DNA from 3 places in the Paenibacillus sp. WG02 genome. Region 2 is predicted to be linked to each of the others. Evidence: riboswitches for the same ligand, from Rfam matches in the RefSeq annotation. Region 2 holds a riboswitch; each other region holds the start of a gene.

Region 1 (6,126 bases), 3.8 Mb from region 2:
CTTACTTGCACATTCGACAGCAAACGGATCGGAGCTTGTCAGCATTGTGAATTTTGTCACTTAAAATGACGAAACGAAATCGCTTTCACTCTTTTTTTTAAGTTAATAATCTAAAACAATATATGCGAAAAGCCTGCTAACATGACACTTAATTTAGTCCAACGCTTAAAAGTAATCTTATCGATGTAACCTAGCAATTGAGTTGGAGGTGGCGTTTAGCCACGAACGCACATGCTGGACGCAACACAAAAAGGACCTGAGTCGACGGTCGACGACTCTGGTCCTTTTTAAAAGAGATACATCTATACAAACCTACTCCTCTTCCGCTTCTTCCACCTCATACGTACATAGGAAACGTTCTACACCGGGATACTTCTCCCCGAGGCTGCGGATGACGAACCCAATATTTCGATAAAATTGGACCGACTCTTCATCCGTTTCTGCCACGATTCGAACCGGATGCATATCTTCAATAATTTCAAGGATGATCCCTCGGCCAAAGCCTACCCCTCTGCTCTCCGGTTCAACGGCCAGATGAGTGATCGTCATCTCCTGATTATCATTCAGTTCAAAGCCGATAATGCCCACCATGATACCTTCGGATTCATACCCAAACAGCCAAAGATTTGCATCATTTTCATAACTCTCAAGAACCGGTTGAAGCGCCTCCGGATCAGGGAAAACACTGTAACTAAGCAGTTCTTGTATGTCATTTTCGTTGAGTCGGGATTTCACATTTACTAACATCTTTATTCACTACTTTCATTAATCGTTATCTACACATAATCTAACAACTTAAGCAAGCTGTCAATATTCGCTATAGGTGTAATCCCCTTCTCCTTCATCAAGTGATCGTTGGTCCCATAACTAATAAAGGGGATTCCAGCATCTATGGATGCTCTGCCATCTATCCACGAATCTCCGACCGATATCCATTCTCGCTCATGAATTTGAGGAAAATGCTGCTTGGCGGCTAAGTATCCGGATGGAGAGGGTTTCATCGCTGCCATTTGCTCTCTTCCGATAATCAAATCAAAGTATGGATGAATTCCGGTCTCTTCCAGCGCATGAACCGCGGACTTGTACGAATTGTTTGTCACAATAATCAGGACATAGTGCGACTTTAAAATCATTAGAAGCTCGGAAACATGGGATTCCAGACCTGCGCCCTCCATACCTATTAGTTCATGATGAACGACCATTTTCATCACTTCTGTATAGGTCTCTTCAGGCATCCCCTTCGCTTTCACATACGCAATCATGGTTGACGTGGTATGCTCTTGAATCGGAAAATCAACCGGTAATAGATCATTCTCGGTAAGGAAGTCTGCCACTTGCTTTTTCATCATTTGGAAATTAATTCTCGACCTCAGCAGCGTATTATCCATATCAAAAATAATGCCTCGAACTTGGCTTGATTTATTCATTAAGCCTCACCTATCCATCTCTAGAACTACAAAATATTTAAGAAATTAGCATTATAAATTATTCTTAGTTGAATTCGACATTTTTCGCTATTTATATGCAAATACCGCTATAGACACGTCATTTTCAACTAATTATAATGAGGCGTATTAACTGGTATTTAAGCTTTTCGCAACATTTACCAGTGCCTTTTGAACTACATATATGGAATCGTTAAAAGCAAACCATTGGAAACAATGCGACGCAAAGCCATGACCTAAGGCATCCCTAACTTGGATGCTATGGACGACAGGTTACCGAGTCAAGGAGTTCATCCTTTCATTCGGGATGGACTTTTTTATTTATACGAAATGAGGTTGATTCATGCATCTTACGCTGATAGATAATTATTTGATTTACCTCATGCTGCTAGTGCTCATTATTTCAATCATTGCTCTTTACATATCCTTTAGTAACAAAACAGCACTCAACGCTTCCATACTAGAGTCTGCTATCGATTGTATCATGATGTTTAATACAAGTGGAAAGATCATTGCATTCAATCCGGCGGCTGAAGCGATTTTTGGTTACGAACGCAAAGAAGCTTTAGGGCTTACGTTAATCGATTTTCTTTTTGAAAAAGATGGCCAGGAGACAACCTTCTTAAATCTGCTATTCACAGCCAAAGACGAAACGATTATCGGTAAGCGAATCGAATTGAAAGCCTATCGTTCGGATGGCAGCGTATTTCCCGCAGAAATAACGATGACGAGCTCTTCGTATAAAGGAATGTATGTCTATACAGCTTATATCCGCGATTTAACAGAGAAAAAGAAGTCCGAGGAAATCGTACATCAACTAGCCTACTTTGATCTGCTGACAGGGTTGCCGAATCGCAACCAGTTCAATCAGCTTTTCCATGATGCGTTAAACAACGCCAAACAACATAATCAGAGCTTAGCTCTGCTTTTCCTTGATGTAAATCGGTTTAAGCTCATCAACGATACGTTAGGCCATCACTTAGGAGATCTTGTTTTGAAGAAGTTCTCCGCATTGCTTTCGGAAAGTTTGTTAGCTCAAAGCATTGTCTCTAGACTAAGCGGCGATGAATTTGTGATTTTGTACCCGCTAGGCAATCAGAAGTCAGCTGCTGTGCAAGCCGAAAGAATCATTCAACAATTGGAAGCTCCTTTCCAAATCGACGGGCGCAATGTTTTTGTTTCCACCAGTATTGGTATCTCTTTGTATCCGATCGATGGAGAAGATCCCGAGGTTCTACTGAAAAATGCCGATCAAGCCATGTATATGGCCAAAGAACGCGGAGGAAACCATTATTATTTTTATAAACAGGAAATGAGTGTCCTTTATTCGAGGTGAAATGCATGCGAACAATCCCTCCGAACAGCCATAGAACATAATGAGCTCATCTTGATGTACCAACCCAAATTCAATATTCCTTCCGGCAAAATAATCGGTGTCGAAGCTTTACTGCGTTGGGATAGCCATAAGTTAGGCAGTGTCTCGCCGAAGGAATTTATTCCGATTGCAGAAGAATCCGGACAAATTATTGCCATCGGAAAATGGGTTTTACAAACTGCCTGCCTACAAATGAAAAAATGGCAATCTGCGGGTATGGAGCCTGTTCCAATTGCAGTCAATCTATCCGCTGTCCAGTTTCATCAAGAAGATTTGGTGACCATGATACTCGATATTCTGCATCAAAACGAGCTGGAAGCACAGTATTTAGAACTCGAAATTACCGAAAGTGTATCGATGAATAACGGCCGTAACATCATGGAAAAGCTTTATGCTTTACGGCGCAAGGGAGTTAAAATCGCTGTCGATGATTTCGGAACTGATTACTCATCCTTAAGCTTTTTACAGAATTCTCCTATCAATACTTTGAAAATTGATAAATCGATCGTTCAAGATATTTCCACCAGTATATCTGCATCTTCTATCATTGAAGCTATAATGGCCATGTCACATAGTTTAAACAAGAATGTCATTGCAGTAGGTGTGGAAACTCAAGAACAGCTCACTTTTCTAGAGAAAATTGGTTGTCAACATATACAAGGATATTTATTCTCTGTTCCGCTTACTGACCAGCTATTTGAAACGAGCTATGTTATCCATGATGCAAATGCTAGTCCAAATGCTTTATGAGAAAAGCCAGAATTCGGAGGTTACTCCGTCTTCTGGCTTTTCAGATTGGACGCTGAACGAATAGCAAACGGCATGGCCAATGAAAGTAAGCTTGCCAAAAGTCCAAACACGAACATGTCGTGAATCCCTGTATAAAAGACGCTGGATTTAGTAAGGATTGCCCCCATAATCGTTACGCTGACCGCTGTCCCGATATTCCGTGCAAAGAGCTGCAGCGAGGTGGAAATGCCCTTCTGATGCGCTTCTACCAGCTGCTGTGAACCGATTGTTGTTATTGTGAAGATTAATCCATAAGCAAGACCAAGCATCATTAGTGCGCTAAACGTGTACCAGAAAGAAGAACCCTTGTGTATAAAATAAAACAAAGCCGCTGTAATGACGAGTATCACATTTCCTATGATTAAAAGACGTTTATATCCATAGCGAACCACCCATTTTCCGCATGGTACAGCAACGGCCATCCACCCAATCGATGTACTCAAAAGCGCAATTCCGCTGACAAACAACGAGTAGCCTTGATTTTGCAAGAAGAGAGGAACGAAGCTGGAAGTCCCAAAGAGCGCCGCGCAGCTGAGAAACGAGCTTGCAATCATAATCGCCACCGGACGATTCCGCAGCAGATTTAACGGAACGATCGGCGCAGGATGCTTTCTCTCATATAAAAAGAATGCCATCATGAATATGCCCCCTAACGCTCCATATATGTAGCTATAATGCTCAACTGCAGTAGTAAGCAGCAAAAAGGATATTCCGCAGGCAAACAAAATAGCCCCACCATAATCGACCACTGCTTTCTTCGGTTGATACACTTCCTTATACGGCTGCAAGGCAAGAAGTGCAACGATACATACCGGTATATTCACGAAAAAAATCCACCGCCAGCTCAGGTAGGTCACGAAGAACGTTCCTAATAAAGGCGCTAATATCGCAGATAACCCCCACATCCCTGTGAAATACGCTTGAACTTTACCTCGCTCCTCCACTGGATAAATATCTCCCGCTATGATGGCAGGAAAAGGCATCATCACTCCTGCGCCAATACCTTGAATCGCTCTGAACAGGATCAACTGCAGCATGCTCTGGGATAGACCGCAAAGCACAGATCCGAAAAGAAACAACAATATGCCTGCTGCAAAGATCCGTTTCCGCCCAAATAGGTCAGATAATCTGCCTGCTAATGGAGCTAATACGGTAGAAAGAACCATATATGAGGTAAATGCCCATGCGTACAGGTCATTGCCGCCAATTTCGTTCACAATAATCGGCATTGTGGTATTCGCAATCGTGGTATCGATCGACGAGACTAATACCGCCAAAACAATACTCACCATAACCGTTGTTCGATTTCTCATGGATGTTCCCTCCTAATTGCTGACTTTATTCACATCCACATATTGTAACTGATTCCAGAATGGATGAATAGCATGTTCAGAGTATGATGAAGTCAATTAAAAAAGCAAATCAAAAAATTCCTCTTTACATAATGCTTTTCTATATAATAAAATTAATCCAATAAGGTTAGTGGGTAATTCGATTGGGGACATGACAACATGACTTTAAGTGTATTATTTATGGGCGTATTCGTAGGTTTTATGGTCGGATTAACTGGTGTTGGCGGAGCTTCGCTGCTAACCCCTATTTTGATCCTGATTGGTATTCATCCTTCAATTGCCGTGGGAACAGACCTTTTTTATAATTCGATTACAAAGCTTTTTGGCACGATTCAGCATTGGCGGCAGAAAACGATTGATTTCAAGCTGGTTAAAATGCTCGCTATGGGTAGTATTCCAGGTGTTATCGCAGCCGTTGTTTTTTTGAAATTATTCAATTCGTTCTTTCATAACCAGGAAATTATTATTAAGCATGCACTTGGTTATGTCTTGATTCTGGTAGCTTTTGCTACCTTGTTTAAAGTTTTCTTCGGCCACAAGATCAAAGAAAATCGCTGGCAGCTCCAATCTTTGGAGGAGAAACGAGGACTAACCATTACAATTGGTGCTGTACTGGGTTTTGTTGTAGGGCTTACGTCCATAGGATCTGGCTCCCTGTACGCTATTGTCATGCTTTACTTTTTCCGCATGAATCCCGCTCAACTTGTAGGAACAGACATCGCTCACGCTTTTTTCCTTGCGACGACAGCAGGCATTCTGCACGCAAGTATGGGGAATGTGAATTATACACTCGTCCTCAATCTTCTCATCGGTTCTATTCCCGGCGTCGTTATCGGAAGCATGCTATCCACCAAGGCACCGACCGCTATTCTGCGCACGATTATTGCAAGTCTGGTATTAATTAGCGGCCTTAAATTAATAGGATGAAGCACAGCAACCGTTCATCCATAACGAAGAAGCGTCCGAGTAAACCAATCGGACGCTTCTTGCTGATCACATATCATGTCGTTTTGTGCGGTTCCCCGGGAAATATCCGCTGCTTTATTTCAATGTCATTTCCCGAGTAAACCACAATTTATAACTAAGCATGCTTAATATGATACTTGTAATTGCCGCTGCTGCTGTGAATGCAAACAAAATCAACATTTGATATCGAACGGCTTCC
Region 2 (6,126 bases):
CAGGCTGTTGTGATGTTGAAGAGACTATTACAGGTAGTTGATTTCATCAACTAAATAGATCGACCAAGACGACTGCCGAGACTTAATCGGCAGTTTTCTTGTATAGTAGATGGATAAGTTAGGTAATCAGGGGTGTTACATGAAAGTAAAAACGATGACAGGGCTTTTATTGCTACTATGCTGGAGTGGCTCATTATTTCAGGGATTTTATTACGAACAGAGCTATCTTATTGTATTTATTGTTCTTCTAGCAGGGTTTGCTGTGTTCGCATTTTGGGACAAGGAAATTCAATTTTCATTATTCCATCTTCTTATTTTGTTTATGGCAATCATGTATGGGGTGTCTATTCTCTATGCCGTTGATCAGGAGCAAGCCATCCTGGAAGCAAATAAGTTTGGTTTGCTGGTTCCCTGGGCTTTGATAGTAACTAGAGTACCTCTAAAACAAAGAATCGGCTATTTAAAGTCATGGACATGGGCTGCAGCTGGGCTCGTCGTGTGGGGGCTTCTACTGCACTTAGAGCGAAAAGGACGTCTTGAATCTACTATAGAGTATGCGAATACGTTAGCTGTTGTTTTATTGATTGGTCTTCTATCTGGACTCTTCTTTTACGTAAGCAAGCAGAAAAAACGGTATTTATTGCTTGCAGCTATGAGTGGAGCAGGCTTGTTCCTCACATTTTCTCGATCTGTTTGGATTCTATGGGGTTTATCTATCTGTATGAGTCTGATTTTATTTCCGGAATTCAGAAAGAGAGCCGCATGGATAGGGACCGCATTTGTTCATTTCTTGAGCTATGTGATTGCCGCGACTATCAAACTGGATCCATTATTTTTCTGGAGCAGAGTGCAGTCCATTCAACCCCAAACATCTGAATTTCAAATAAGGCTTGTATATTGGAAGGATAGCCTACAAATCATTAGGGATTATGGATGGACAGGGAGTGGCGGTGGAGGATGGGTTGTTCTACAGCAGCTATACCGATCCAAGGAGTACTTTGTTAAATATGTCCATAATCATTTTCTGCAAATTACGATGGATATAGGGCTGCTTGGATTGCTGGCTTTTTTAGCGTGGATAGGATGGTTCTACCTAAAAGTATGGGGATTTTTCAAAGCAAAAAATCTCGGAGAGACCAATTTTTATTGGGTGAAGGCAGCTTTGGTGATGGTGACGGTTATCCTGCTGCATGCAGGCTTTGATTTTGATCTTAGCTTCCCGTGGGTGTTTATGCTGCTACTGTTTCTAGTAAGCTTTGTAGAGATTCCGATAAATAATAGATTTACATGGCGTATGAAGATGGAGACTCCATTATCAAAAGTTATCTTATCTGGTATTTTGATTATGTTGGTTGCGGTATTGGGATGGTTTGAATGGGGCTACACCTGTAAAAGGGTGGGGACGAATCTAGTATTATCTGGGCAGCTAAGCGAAGGTCGAGCTTATTTGGAAAAAGCTGAACGTGCTCTCCCATGGTCACATTCCGTGAAATATGAATCCGCTAAAAGCTACGTGCTACTAGGGAATAAGACGGGGGATCGGACTTATTATATATTGGCAAAAGAGAAGATCCAAGCTGCAGCAGATATCATGCCTAAAGAGGAGCTTTATCGTTCGCTTCTGGATGAATTAGCAAAGAGTAAATTAGTCAACTAGGCCGTTTTTGTATGAAATCACACACTTTGTGTACAGAGTGCCTCTTTTTTGTAGAAATATGTTGAATTTCATTATTTTATGGAATACCATGGAAAATAGATAGTACTTTACAACTAACAATGCTCAGTAAAACACACCTAATATCAAGCAATAATGAACAAAGGCAAATCCATCGAAAGGTGGAGACGCAAAGCCACGGGTCTAAGTCATGAGTCACATGTCATGGGATGATAGCCGGGTTACTCTTTAGGGGCTTGTTTTTTTATTGCCAAAAAAGAAAGGAGGATCGAAATATGGCAACATATCTGATGCTAATTAAAGTATTCGACGATGCCGAAAAAGTCATATACAAGTTTGGTCCAACAGAAGAAAGTTTGGGTGAAATTGAGTTTGATCTAGTTAATGAAGAATTTCGGCAGCTTAGAGAGGATCCCAGGTACTACCAAAGACCATATGTTTATGAAAGCCGCTTCAGCTATTGCAAGATGTTATGCAGAGGGAGACGGTTTTCCGGACAAAACTTTTTTTGCTTCATGAAAGAGTTGTCTCAATTACTAGACCGCACGATACATTCGACCCGCAGCAAACGCACCAAGGATTTTGGTTCGATACAATAAATCCTCAGAATAGTGTCGTAATTTCATTAGATGAATGTTGTATATAAATGATCAACTACCTTGCGATCTCGCTAGGTAGTTTTTTTATTCCACCTCATTACGCTTCAAATACCGGTTCAGTTCACTTCTGCTCAGAATGCCCAGCCTCTGAATCACAATGTTTCCTGAAACCAAGAAAGCTATTCATTGGATAGATAGGCAGTATAGTTAACCATGGTATATGTCGTTTCATATAAGTTAAACCTTCCTTTTCCCATGACAAATGAGTGAGTTACCAAGCTTGCTAAGTAACGTCTGTCGTACAAACACTGTCGCGCTCTGACACAGGTCTTAGATGCGCCCCGACTAAGGTCTAGGAACAAATACCGTCGTTAGTCCGTTTTGGAAAGCTTCGTTTTTACCTAAAATAAAGACATGAACAAGAGCACAGCAAACAACAAAGCGAACAACGAAAGGCGGTGACGAAACGATGAAAAGAAATACAGGCTTAGCCGCTCTGCTAATCGCATTCGGGCTACTTATTCTGTTAAATAAGCTAGGCGTTCACATGGGACCATTTATTGGCTCGGTGATGGGATACTTGATTCCAATAGGAATGGTTGGCCTTGGTTATGTAGGCATACAGAACGGCAGCAAAATCGGTTGGATTATTGCAGGGCTTGGCGCAATCATCCTGATTGGTAAATTAGCTGGTTGGATCATCATTCTACTGGCGATTGGGTTGATAGGTTACGGAGTTTCGATGTTGACAAGAAGAACTGTGTAATGCAATGAAACGAATACAGAGAGTGAAAAAGGTGGTATGAGAGATGAGCCTATTTAGGCGAATGAGAGACATTACCGTAGCGACACTGAATGAACATCTGGAGCGGTCGGAAGACCCGGTCCGCTTGATTGACCAGTACTTAGCGGCGCAGCGTGAGCAGCTTCAACAGTCCGAGAGACTGTATCAACAATGCGTAAGCCACGCAGCTTCACTCCGGCAGCAATATCTGACGGCGCTGGAAACCAAAGAGAAGCGCGAGCATCAAGCGCTGCTGGCTCTGAAGGCCGGCGAAGAACATATGGCAAGGATCGTGCTTCAAGAGAAACTGCAAGCCGAGGAGAAAAGCGAGCAGTATCATGAGTTGTACGATCAGGCGAAGCAGTCCATCCTGGATTTGGATGAAGAGCTGCAGCAGCTCAAAGCCGATTACAAAGAAGTGGCAGACAAACGCAGCTACTACTTAGCGCGAATGGAGTCCGCAAGGTTGCAGCAAAGATTGCATGCTCGCAGCAGTGTGGCGCAGGATGCGACACCACGGATGTTCGGTCGCTTGGAAGAGCGCGTTTCCGATATGGAACTGCACGCCAGAACGCTCCGCGATGTAAGACGAATGGGGCGCGAAAGCTACTATAGCGGGGGCAACCCGGCCGTAGATGCTGAAATGGAAGCTCTGAGAAACAGACTGCAGCAGGAGGGAGCCAAGTAATCATGAGCAAACTTTACCGCTCACGAAGAGATAAGAAAGTTACTGGTCTATGCGGCGGACTCGCCGAGGCCATGAATGTAGATGCAACACTATTGCGTTTGTTAGTGGTGATCACCACAATTTTCACCGGAGGAACGGTCATTTTCATCTACTTTGTAGCTGCACTTGTTATTCCAAAGGAACCTGGGTACGATCAGCCTCCATTTGATCCTTATGCTGGCTCATATGGCCGTCACGGCTATAATGGCGGGGCATGGAATACTCATAAGCCGCACCCTAACCATGCGCCACAACATACGGGCTATAATGCTCCGTACGACGCTGGAAAAACAAACAATATCGATGAAATGATGAAAGATATTGAAAAGAAAGCTTTGCAAAGAGAAGTAGAAGAACTTAGAGCCAAAGTCGCTCGCTTGGAACAACCAATTGATATTAAAAAAGGAGACGTGTAAACCATGGGAGTATTTACAAGAATGAAAGATATGACAAAAGCATCAATTCACGAGGTATTGGATAAAATTGAGGATCCGATTGTTATGTTGAATCAATATTTGCGGGATATGGAGCAAGAAATCGCGCAAGCTGAAGTTACGGTTGCTAGACAAATCGCGAATGAGCGCAAGCTGAAGCAGCGTCTTGAAGAGTCTGTTCGTCTCGTGGCTGACCGCGAAGCTAAAGCTTCCGCAGCGATCAAAAATGGCCAAGAGGCTATCGCTCGCCAAGCCGTTGAAGAAAAATTGTACCACGAAGATAAAATTGTTGAGTACACAGATCTATATGCTGCTTCCAAAGCACATGCGGATGAGCTAACACAGCAGCTGCACGAAATGAAAGATGAGTTCTACAAACTGCGTAACAAACGCAACGAGCTTGTATCCCGCGCTCAACTGGCTAAAGCCAAAAAACAAATGGCACAAGTATCCTACAACGGTGTCATCGAAAGCGGCAACGCATCCCGCGGCTTCCAACGTATGGAAGAGAAAATTATCCAAATGGAAGTTGAAGCAGAAATCGCTCGCAAGCCTTACGTACCAGCAGGTTCAGTAGGCAGCTACACACCTGTCGATGTTGCAAAGCAAGCTAAGGTCGATGAGCAGTTGAATCTGCTGAAAGAGAAATTAAACGGTAAAGAAGCCGAGTAATGAACGGTGTTTGATCGAGAAGCCCCTCCTTGTGAGGGGCTTTTTTGTGTTTCAAATTTGGTGACTGATTTGATTTATTAGTTTTTTTAGTTTCTGGTTTTTAGCTATTGGTTATTATTCTTATTTTGTTTTTATGTGCCATGCTTTTCTTTGTTTACTTTTCTTTTGTTTTCTTTGTTTACTTTACTTTGATTTTATGTACTTTGATTTTCTTTCCTTTACTGTACTTTCCTTTCCTTTGTTTACTGCTTTTTCTGGTTGCGGGTTGGGTTCACAGGCTGCAAAGCTCCAAGTTTAATGGGGAAGTGAAAATAGAAGGGGGTTGGAGGAAAAGTTGTACAACGTACAACAATTTCGTGGTTTTTTTCTCGCCAAACGATAGATGTTGTATGGTGTACAACAATTTTTCCTTATTTGATCCGATTGAGCTACTTTTGGTTGAAATTGTTGTATTTTTTGCAACAATTGCCGGAATCACGCGGAATTGTCATCATATTGTTGCACAAAATACAACACTATTTGGAGCAAATGTTTTATTTGATCGTTTACACAAAATCATAAGATTTTCAACTTTTTTGCAGAGATTTATCCACTCTTTTTCCAGCAAATTGCAGATAGAATAAGCACATAAGCACGAATGGTTAAAGCAAAGCACGAATGTTAAAACAAAACACGAGGTGAGGTCATGAGTGAAGCTCTGGTTCGGATGGAAGGAATTGAGAAACATTTTCCTGGTGTGCACGCCCTCCATCAATGTCGTCTAGAGTTGGCAGCCGGTGAAGTGCATGCGCTTGTTGGCGAAAACGGTGCTGGAAAGTCCACGTTAATGAAAATCGCTACGGGTGTCTATCAGAAAGATGAAGGCAGGATCTTCTTGAAAGGCAAAGAAGTCAACATCCCCAATACGAGAGCGGCTCAGCAGCTTGGCATCTCGATGATTCATCAAGAGTTGAACTTAATGCCGGATCTGACGATTGCCCAAAATATATTCATTGGGCGAGAGCCCAGGAAGGGAATCAAGCTGTTCGTCGATGATCGGAAGCTGAACGATCAGGCACAGCACTTGCTGAACGAAATGAATCTCCAGCTCGATCCGCGCACGAAGGTGTCGGAGCTGACAGTCGCCAAGCAGCAAATGGTGGAAATTGCTAAGGCATTGTCATTTCAATCCGAAGTGCTCATCATGGATGAGCCCACGGCCGCTCTCACCAACGCGGAAATCGAGGAGTTGTTTC
Region 3 (6,126 bases), 3.1 Mb from region 2:
TAAATTCGGCTTCGCCAATTGGGCCCATCTGCCTGGCATTGCCGAACTGGATGGAATCGAGCGCGACCTCATCATTCTTGGTAAACGTGTAGGCTAAATTGGAAACAAAGAGCGCTTGCTCCTTATACTCGCGATTTTCAATCGCCTTCTAAGAGGACAAGCGCTTTTTTATACTTAAAGCCTTATGAAAAGCCTCATTTCAAGCCATTCAAAGTTTCCTCATTTAAATGAGCTTCTACCTCAATCTCTATCAGCAACAAAGGATCTATTAAAGCCTTCACTTCTACCATCGTTGCTACAGGCTGCACGTCATGGAAAAACTCCCCATGTGCCCTACCGAATTCCTCCCATAATGAAATATCCGTTACAAACATTCTCGTTCGAATCACATCTGACAGTTGCCCCCCAAGTTCTTGCAGCGCCTGCTCGATCGTCTGGAGGACGAACCTTGCTTGTTCATACGGATTACCAACGCCAACGACCTCACCATCCTTCATTGCCGTTGTGCCAGCAACTTCGATCCGGTTCCCCACCCGAATTGCCCGACAATAGCCAACAACAGGCTCCCAAGGTGAGCCTGTAAATACCCTAGTCCGATTCATAACTCTCTCCCTTTCATTTTTGTAAAAAAGCGGCTAACTTCTTCTGCAAGCCTTCTGTCACCGAAAGCAGCGGCAATCGAAGTGTTCCCGATTCAATGACACCTTGCTGCTCAAGCAGCCATTTGAGAGGTGCCGGATTCGGCTCTTCGAATAGCAATCGAATGAGTGGCAGCAACTCCTCGAATAGCTGTTTACTCATCTCGTGCTGTCCAGCTTCAAAATGGCGATAAAACGATACAAACCGCTCCGTCATTACATTCGCTGACGCGCTCATAATCCCTTTAGCACCTGAGCTTAGCGCGTCATAAAGTAGTGAATCCTCCCCGCACAAAACGGGTTTCGAGCCAAGTCGGGTTAGCTCAGACACCAATCGTATGTTCGGCGTACTGTCTTTCATTCCGATGACGCCATCAAGTTCGAGTATCGTACGCACCGTATCAAGTTCCAACGTCACGCCCGTGCGATGCGGTACTTCATATAGAATAACAGGCACACCAACGCTGGCTGCCCGGCGAAAATGTTCAATGATCCCTTGTTGACTCGGCTTGTTATAATAAGGGACAACAACTAAAACAGCGTCAGCCCCTAATTTCCCAGCAGCTTCCGTCTTTTTCACCGTGGACAACGTATCATTCGTTCCTGTACCTACAATGAGCGAAGCATCTACTTGTGCAGCCTCGCGAGCCGCTTGTGCCGTAGCGAACATGATCGCCATTTCCTCATTTGTAATCGTCGGCGATTCCCCTGTCGTTCCATTGACGACCAATCCGTCTACCTCATCTTGAAATAAATTGTAAGCTAGATTATAAAAAGAGGCTGCATCCACCTCGTATGCCTGATCAAATGGCGTAACAATGGGAACATAGATCCCATGTAAATCTTTCTCTCTTAACATCCCAATCATCTCCCAGTCCTCATTTATTTGTACATTCACTTTAGCATGGATCATTGCATCACAGTTAGCTATAATAAATGATAAGACTCATCAAAAATTTTGATAATGAAGCGAGGGGTTCCCATGGATCTAACTTATTTCCGAACCTTTCGGGAGGTTGCACGGAGAAAGAGCTTTACTCGAGACTGCTGAAGAATTGGGCTATGCACAATCGAGCATTACGATGCAAATTCAGAAGCTGGAACGAGAGTATGGCGTACCCCTTTTCGAAAGATACGGACGTCAGTTTCGATTAACAGCACCGGGTGAAAGCTTGTTAAAGCTAGTCTTGCAAATGCTTGACCTCTATGATCAATCCAAAGAAATGATAACAAGCGAAGTCAGCGGAACACTGACGATCGGGACAATTAACTCCCTCGCTGCTTATTATTTACCACCCTATTTACATGTGCTGAAGCAACAATTCCCTGGACTGAATATCCAGCTCTTCCCTGACAGTGAGGCTTCCCTCATAACCAAAGTCAGAGATGGGGACTATGACATTGGACTCCTGTTAGATCGTTATCCTTCAGATACCACACTTGCTTGTACAAAAGTTAGGGAAGAACCATTAGTTTTGGTGGCACCTCTTGAGCATCCGCTAACGAAACGAACACAGATACAACTAACCGATTTTCAGCAAACCGAATTTATCGTTACAGAAGAGGGCTGCATTTATCGAGGCATGTTTGAAAAGTTGCTAAAAGATCATGCTATCCCTCTTCAGATTGGATTTGAGCTCGGTAATTTAGAAACCATTAAGCACTGCGTCATGAATGGGCTTGGCATCGCCCTGCTGCCCCAAATTGCCGTACAGGATGAACTGGAACAAGGGAAATTAGCTCATCTTCCTTTTTCACATCCAGACGTAAAATTGGACCTTCAGCTGCTGCTTCACCCTAAAAAGTGGATGTCTCAGCCTTTGCAAACATTCATTCACCAACTGACCCAAGGATAACCTGAGCGAATAAGAAACACGGATTATTCCGCCGTTTAGAGTTCTTCAGCAGTTTTGTGATTCATAACTATTATTCATAACTCCAAAATTCGATATTAGAGTCATTCAGCTTTCGTGAGGGCAGTTGGGCATCCACCACATGTTGGGAACCCGCCAATTGAAAATCCCCAAGTACACGATAGTCCAAGTTGTATTTTGTGCAACAATACACCCTCCTTACGCCGAAGTAGCCTACTATTGTTGTATTTCGTGCAACAATTTGAGCTTTAAACGCCTATTTCTGAGCGATTCCCGCCAAATTGTTGTACGCAGTACAACAAAAAGCCAAATTGTCCAAAGAAACCGCCGGATTGTTGCACAAAGTACAACAGTTCGGTGGGCAAGGGATAATTTCTAGTCGGAATGCAGTCTCTCACATGCTAGTTTCTCTATCTAGGCCCGTCCGCTCTACAAACATCAGGAGGGAATAAGCTTTGTTACCCCCTAACCCAAAACATATAAAATATAAGTAAAAAAAGAAGCTCTCCTTTACGTAAAGGTAGAGCTTCTTCTGTATGAACTTATATGCGGATGTCGAGATTGCCACCCAAATGCGGTGTCGCTGAAGCGGTAACCAGCTGTTGGGATTTCGTAAAATCCTGTACTAATGTACTAGATGAAGCTGCTTGCATATCACTTACTTTGCTTAAAAGCTCAATGCCAACGGCTTGCTTCAAAGCGTCTCCGCCACTAATCGCAGTCATGATACTGTTGCTGATATTCACGCGCAATCCTCCTCTCATCGTTCGGTAGCTGGCAAGCATACGGTGTAAACCGAGTAGCCCCTATAGCTTTGCGTCTGTCGCTTTCGCGCCATTTGCCATTTCGCAGATGTTAGGCAGTACCTAGCAGCACTTTTCTAGTATAGGATAATATTGCACAATTCGTCAAACTTCGCATTATTTTAAGTTATACAAACTTACACACCAAATGCAGCAGGATTCGATCTCCAAGAACGAAGCAATTCCATGTCTTCTTGTTTGATTTTACCCTTCTCTAAAGCCACTTCAAGCAGTGTAGCGTAGTTGGAAAGTGTGTACAGCGGCATATCCGCAGTTTGGAACGCTTCTGTAGCTTTATCAAGTTGATAGGAGAATATCGCCAACACGCCCAGCGCTACAGCACCAGCTTCTTTGACAGCAATAGCTGCTTTCAAGGAACTGCCGCCTGTAGAGATAAGATCTTCAATCACGATCACCTTTTGTCCTGGTTTCACAGTGCCTTCAATCAGGTTCTCTTTGCCATGCCCTTTGGCTTTATCGCGAATATAGATCATCGGGAGACCTAGCTTCTGAGCTACCCAAGCGGCATGAGGAATGCCCGCTGTTGCCGTACCAGCAACAACCTCAGCATCAGGGAATTTCTCTTGGATCAAAGCTGCGAAGCCGTCAGCGATCGCTTCGCGAATAGCTGGGTGTGACATCGTCAGACGATTGTCACAATATATTGGCGACTTGAGGCCAGATGTCCATGTAAAAGGCTGCTGCGGTCGAAGTGCTACCGCTTCTATATCTAATAACGACGCTGCAATATGCTGCGCGATTGCTTCGAGTTGACTCATGTTCCTACCACCGTTCCTTCCGTAGTTAGACAAAAGCTTATTCCACGATTGAATCGATAATCGCTTCAATCGCTGCTCTTGGATCCGCTGCGCCTGTGATCGGTCGACCAATCACGACGTAGTCCGTCCCCTGCGCGAACGCCTCAGCCGGCGTCATGATGCGCGATTGGTCGCCTACGTCGGCTCCCGCAGGGCGAATGCCTGGCGTCACGGTGACGAAACCGTCACTGCACGCCGCCTTAATCGCAGTCACCTCAAGCGGTGACGCGACAACACCCTGAAGCCCCGCAGCATGCGCCAAGCGGGCATAGCGAATGACGGCCTGCTCAACCGTACCGGTCAGGCCGATCTCATCATTCAGCACCTGCACGCTGGTGCTGGTCAATTGCGTCACGCCGATAACGATCGGGCGTGCAGCTCCAACAGCTAGCCCCTTGTCGACCCCCTCCAAGGCGGCTTCCATCATCTGCTTGCCTCCGGCAGCATGGACATTGAACACATCAACCCCAAGGCGCGTCACGCTTTCCGCGCCGCCTTTGACCGTGTTCGGAATGTCATGCATCTTCACATCAAGGAACACCTTGTAGCCGCGATCCTTCAGGCTCGCGACGAAGCTTGGACCCGCAGCATAGAACAGCTGCATGCCCACCTTCACGTAGCAAGGGATGCCTTCGAGCTGCTTTAGCAGCCCTTCAGCACCTTCTGCGTTCGCATAATCCAAAGCGACCATAATGCGTCCTGTAACATCTGTGCGAGTTAGTATACTCAAGTTCGTCACTCTCCTTAGAGTTTTGCTTTAGCAAAACTGACTTCGTAAGCATAGTCTTAGACATGAATTGGCATTGCACGCGAGGAGAAGTTGATTGCTTCAAGCATATTAACAAGCGCTCTTACTGTATCGAGTGATGTCATACAAACCACACCGTTCTCTACCGCTTCACGACGAATGCGGAAGCCGTCACGCTCTGGCTCTTTACCTTTCGTCAGCGTGTTCACAACGAACTGTGCATCACCGCTGCGGATGAGATCCAGAATGTTTGGCGAACCTTCGCTCAGCTTGTTTACGGTCGTTACTGGAAGACCAGCTTGTTCAATGGCCAATGCTGTTCCGCCTGTTGCAATAATTTTATATCCAAGACGATAGAAGCCTTTTAAGATTTCAATCGCTTCTTCTTTATCTTTGTCAGCTACGGTTACTACGACAGATCCTGCTGCAGGAATTTTCATCCCCGCTCCGATTAAGCCTTTATAGAGTGCTTTGGCAAAATTGATATCGCGACCCATAACCTCGCCTGTCGATTTCATCTCAGGTCCGAGAGTTGTATCAACACGGCGCAGTTTCGCGAAGGAGAACACTGGCACTTTAACCGATACGTACTTGTCTTCCGGCCATAATCCACCTTGGTAGCCCATATCCGCCAGCTTTTGTCCCATAATGACGCGTGTAGCCACGTTGGCCATCGGGATGTTCGTTACTTTACTCAAGAAAGGCACGGTTCTGGATGAACGCGGGTTAACCTCGATCACATACACTTGATCGTTATGAATGACGAACTGGATGTTGACTAAACCCACTACGTTCAGCTCAAGGCCGATTTTCGTCGTAATGTCGATAATTTGTTGTTTAATCTCTTCCGAGATCGATTGCGGCGGATAAACCGCGATGGAGTCACCGGAGTGAACCCCTGCGCGTTCAACGTGTTCCATAATCCCAGGGATTAGAACCGTTTCTCTATCGCAGATGGCATCAACCTCTACTTCTTTACCGAGCATGTAGCGATCGATCAGAACCGGATGCTCAGGGTTGATTTTCACAGCATATTCCATGTAGCTTAGCAATTCTTCATCGGAGTAGACGATTTCCATGGCACGTCCACCAAGGACGTAAGATGGACGAACGATAACCGGATATCCGAATTTCGCTGCTGTACCCACAGCTTGGTCAACCGATGTAACGGTGCCGCCTGGTGGTTGAGCAATGGAGAGCTTGCTAAGTAAAGCTTCGAATTTCTTACGATCTTCCGCCGTATCG

Evidence for each region. A riboswitch is a leader RNA that binds a small molecule or an ion and turns the genes downstream of it on or off. The one in region 2 is predicted to bind cyclic di-GMP.
Region 1: linked by a shared signal. The riboswitch ahead of ACBP55_RS24465 (diguanylate cyclase domain-containing protein) and the one ahead of ACBP55_RS02840 (hypothetical protein) in region 2 are both predicted to bind cyclic di-GMP.
Region 3: linked by a shared signal. The riboswitch ahead of ACBP55_RS16320 (putative motility protein) and the one ahead of ACBP55_RS02840 (hypothetical protein) in region 2 are both predicted to bind cyclic di-GMP.

What each region holds. Positions count from the first base shown of each region.
Region 1 covers NZ_AP036016.1:5,324,551-5,330,676, forward strand. Annotated here, with positions in the region: gene ACBP55_RS24455 (GNAT family N-acetyltransferase) at 313-735, opposite strand; gene ACBP55_RS24460 (HAD family hydrolase) at 777-1,427, opposite strand; cyclic di-GMP riboswitch class I at 1,634-1,726, shown strand; gene ACBP55_RS24465 (diguanylate cyclase domain-containing protein) at 1,789-2,781, shown strand; partial or broken gene ACBP55_RS24470 (putative bifunctional diguanylate cyclase/phosphodiesterase) at 2,806-3,570, shown strand; gene ACBP55_RS24475 (MDR family MFS transporter) at 3,591-4,922, opposite strand; gene ACBP55_RS24480 (sulfite exporter TauE/SafE family protein) at 5,121-5,888, shown strand; gene ACBP55_RS24485 (ABC transporter permease) at 6,003-6,126, opposite strand, start outside.
Region 2 covers NZ_AP036016.1:624,637-630,762, forward strand. Annotated here, with positions in the region: gene ACBP55_RS02830 (S-layer homology domain-containing protein) at 1-54, shown strand, start outside; gene ACBP55_RS02835 (O-antigen ligase family protein) at 140-1,657, shown strand; cyclic di-GMP riboswitch class I at 1,810-1,904, shown strand; gene ACBP55_RS02840 (hypothetical protein) at 1,951-2,274, shown strand; gene ACBP55_RS02845 (hypothetical protein) at 2,744-3,040, shown strand; gene ACBP55_RS02850 (PspA/IM30 family protein) at 3,084-3,746, shown strand; gene ACBP55_RS02855 (PspC domain-containing protein) at 3,749-4,201, shown strand; gene ACBP55_RS02860 (PspA/IM30 family protein) at 4,205-4,891, shown strand; gene ACBP55_RS02865 (sugar ABC transporter ATP-binding protein) at 5,577-6,126, shown strand, end outside.
Region 3 covers NZ_AP036016.1:3,687,272-3,693,397, reverse strand. Annotated here, with positions in the region: gene ACBP55_RS16340 (N-acetyltransferase family protein) at 1-97, shown strand, start outside; gene ACBP55_RS16335 (RidA family protein) at 195-602, opposite strand; gene dapA (4-hydroxy-tetrahydrodipicolinate synthase) at 616-1,497, opposite strand; gene ACBP55_RS16325 (LysR family transcriptional regulator) at 1,655-2,494, shown strand; gene ACBP55_RS16320 (putative motility protein) at 3,055-3,258, opposite strand; cyclic di-GMP riboswitch class I at 3,279-3,365, opposite strand; gene pyrE (orotate phosphoribosyltransferase) at 3,453-4,094, opposite strand; gene pyrF (orotidine-5'-phosphate decarboxylase) at 4,132-4,824, opposite strand; gene carB (carbamoyl-phosphate synthase large subunit) at 4,920-6,126, opposite strand, start outside.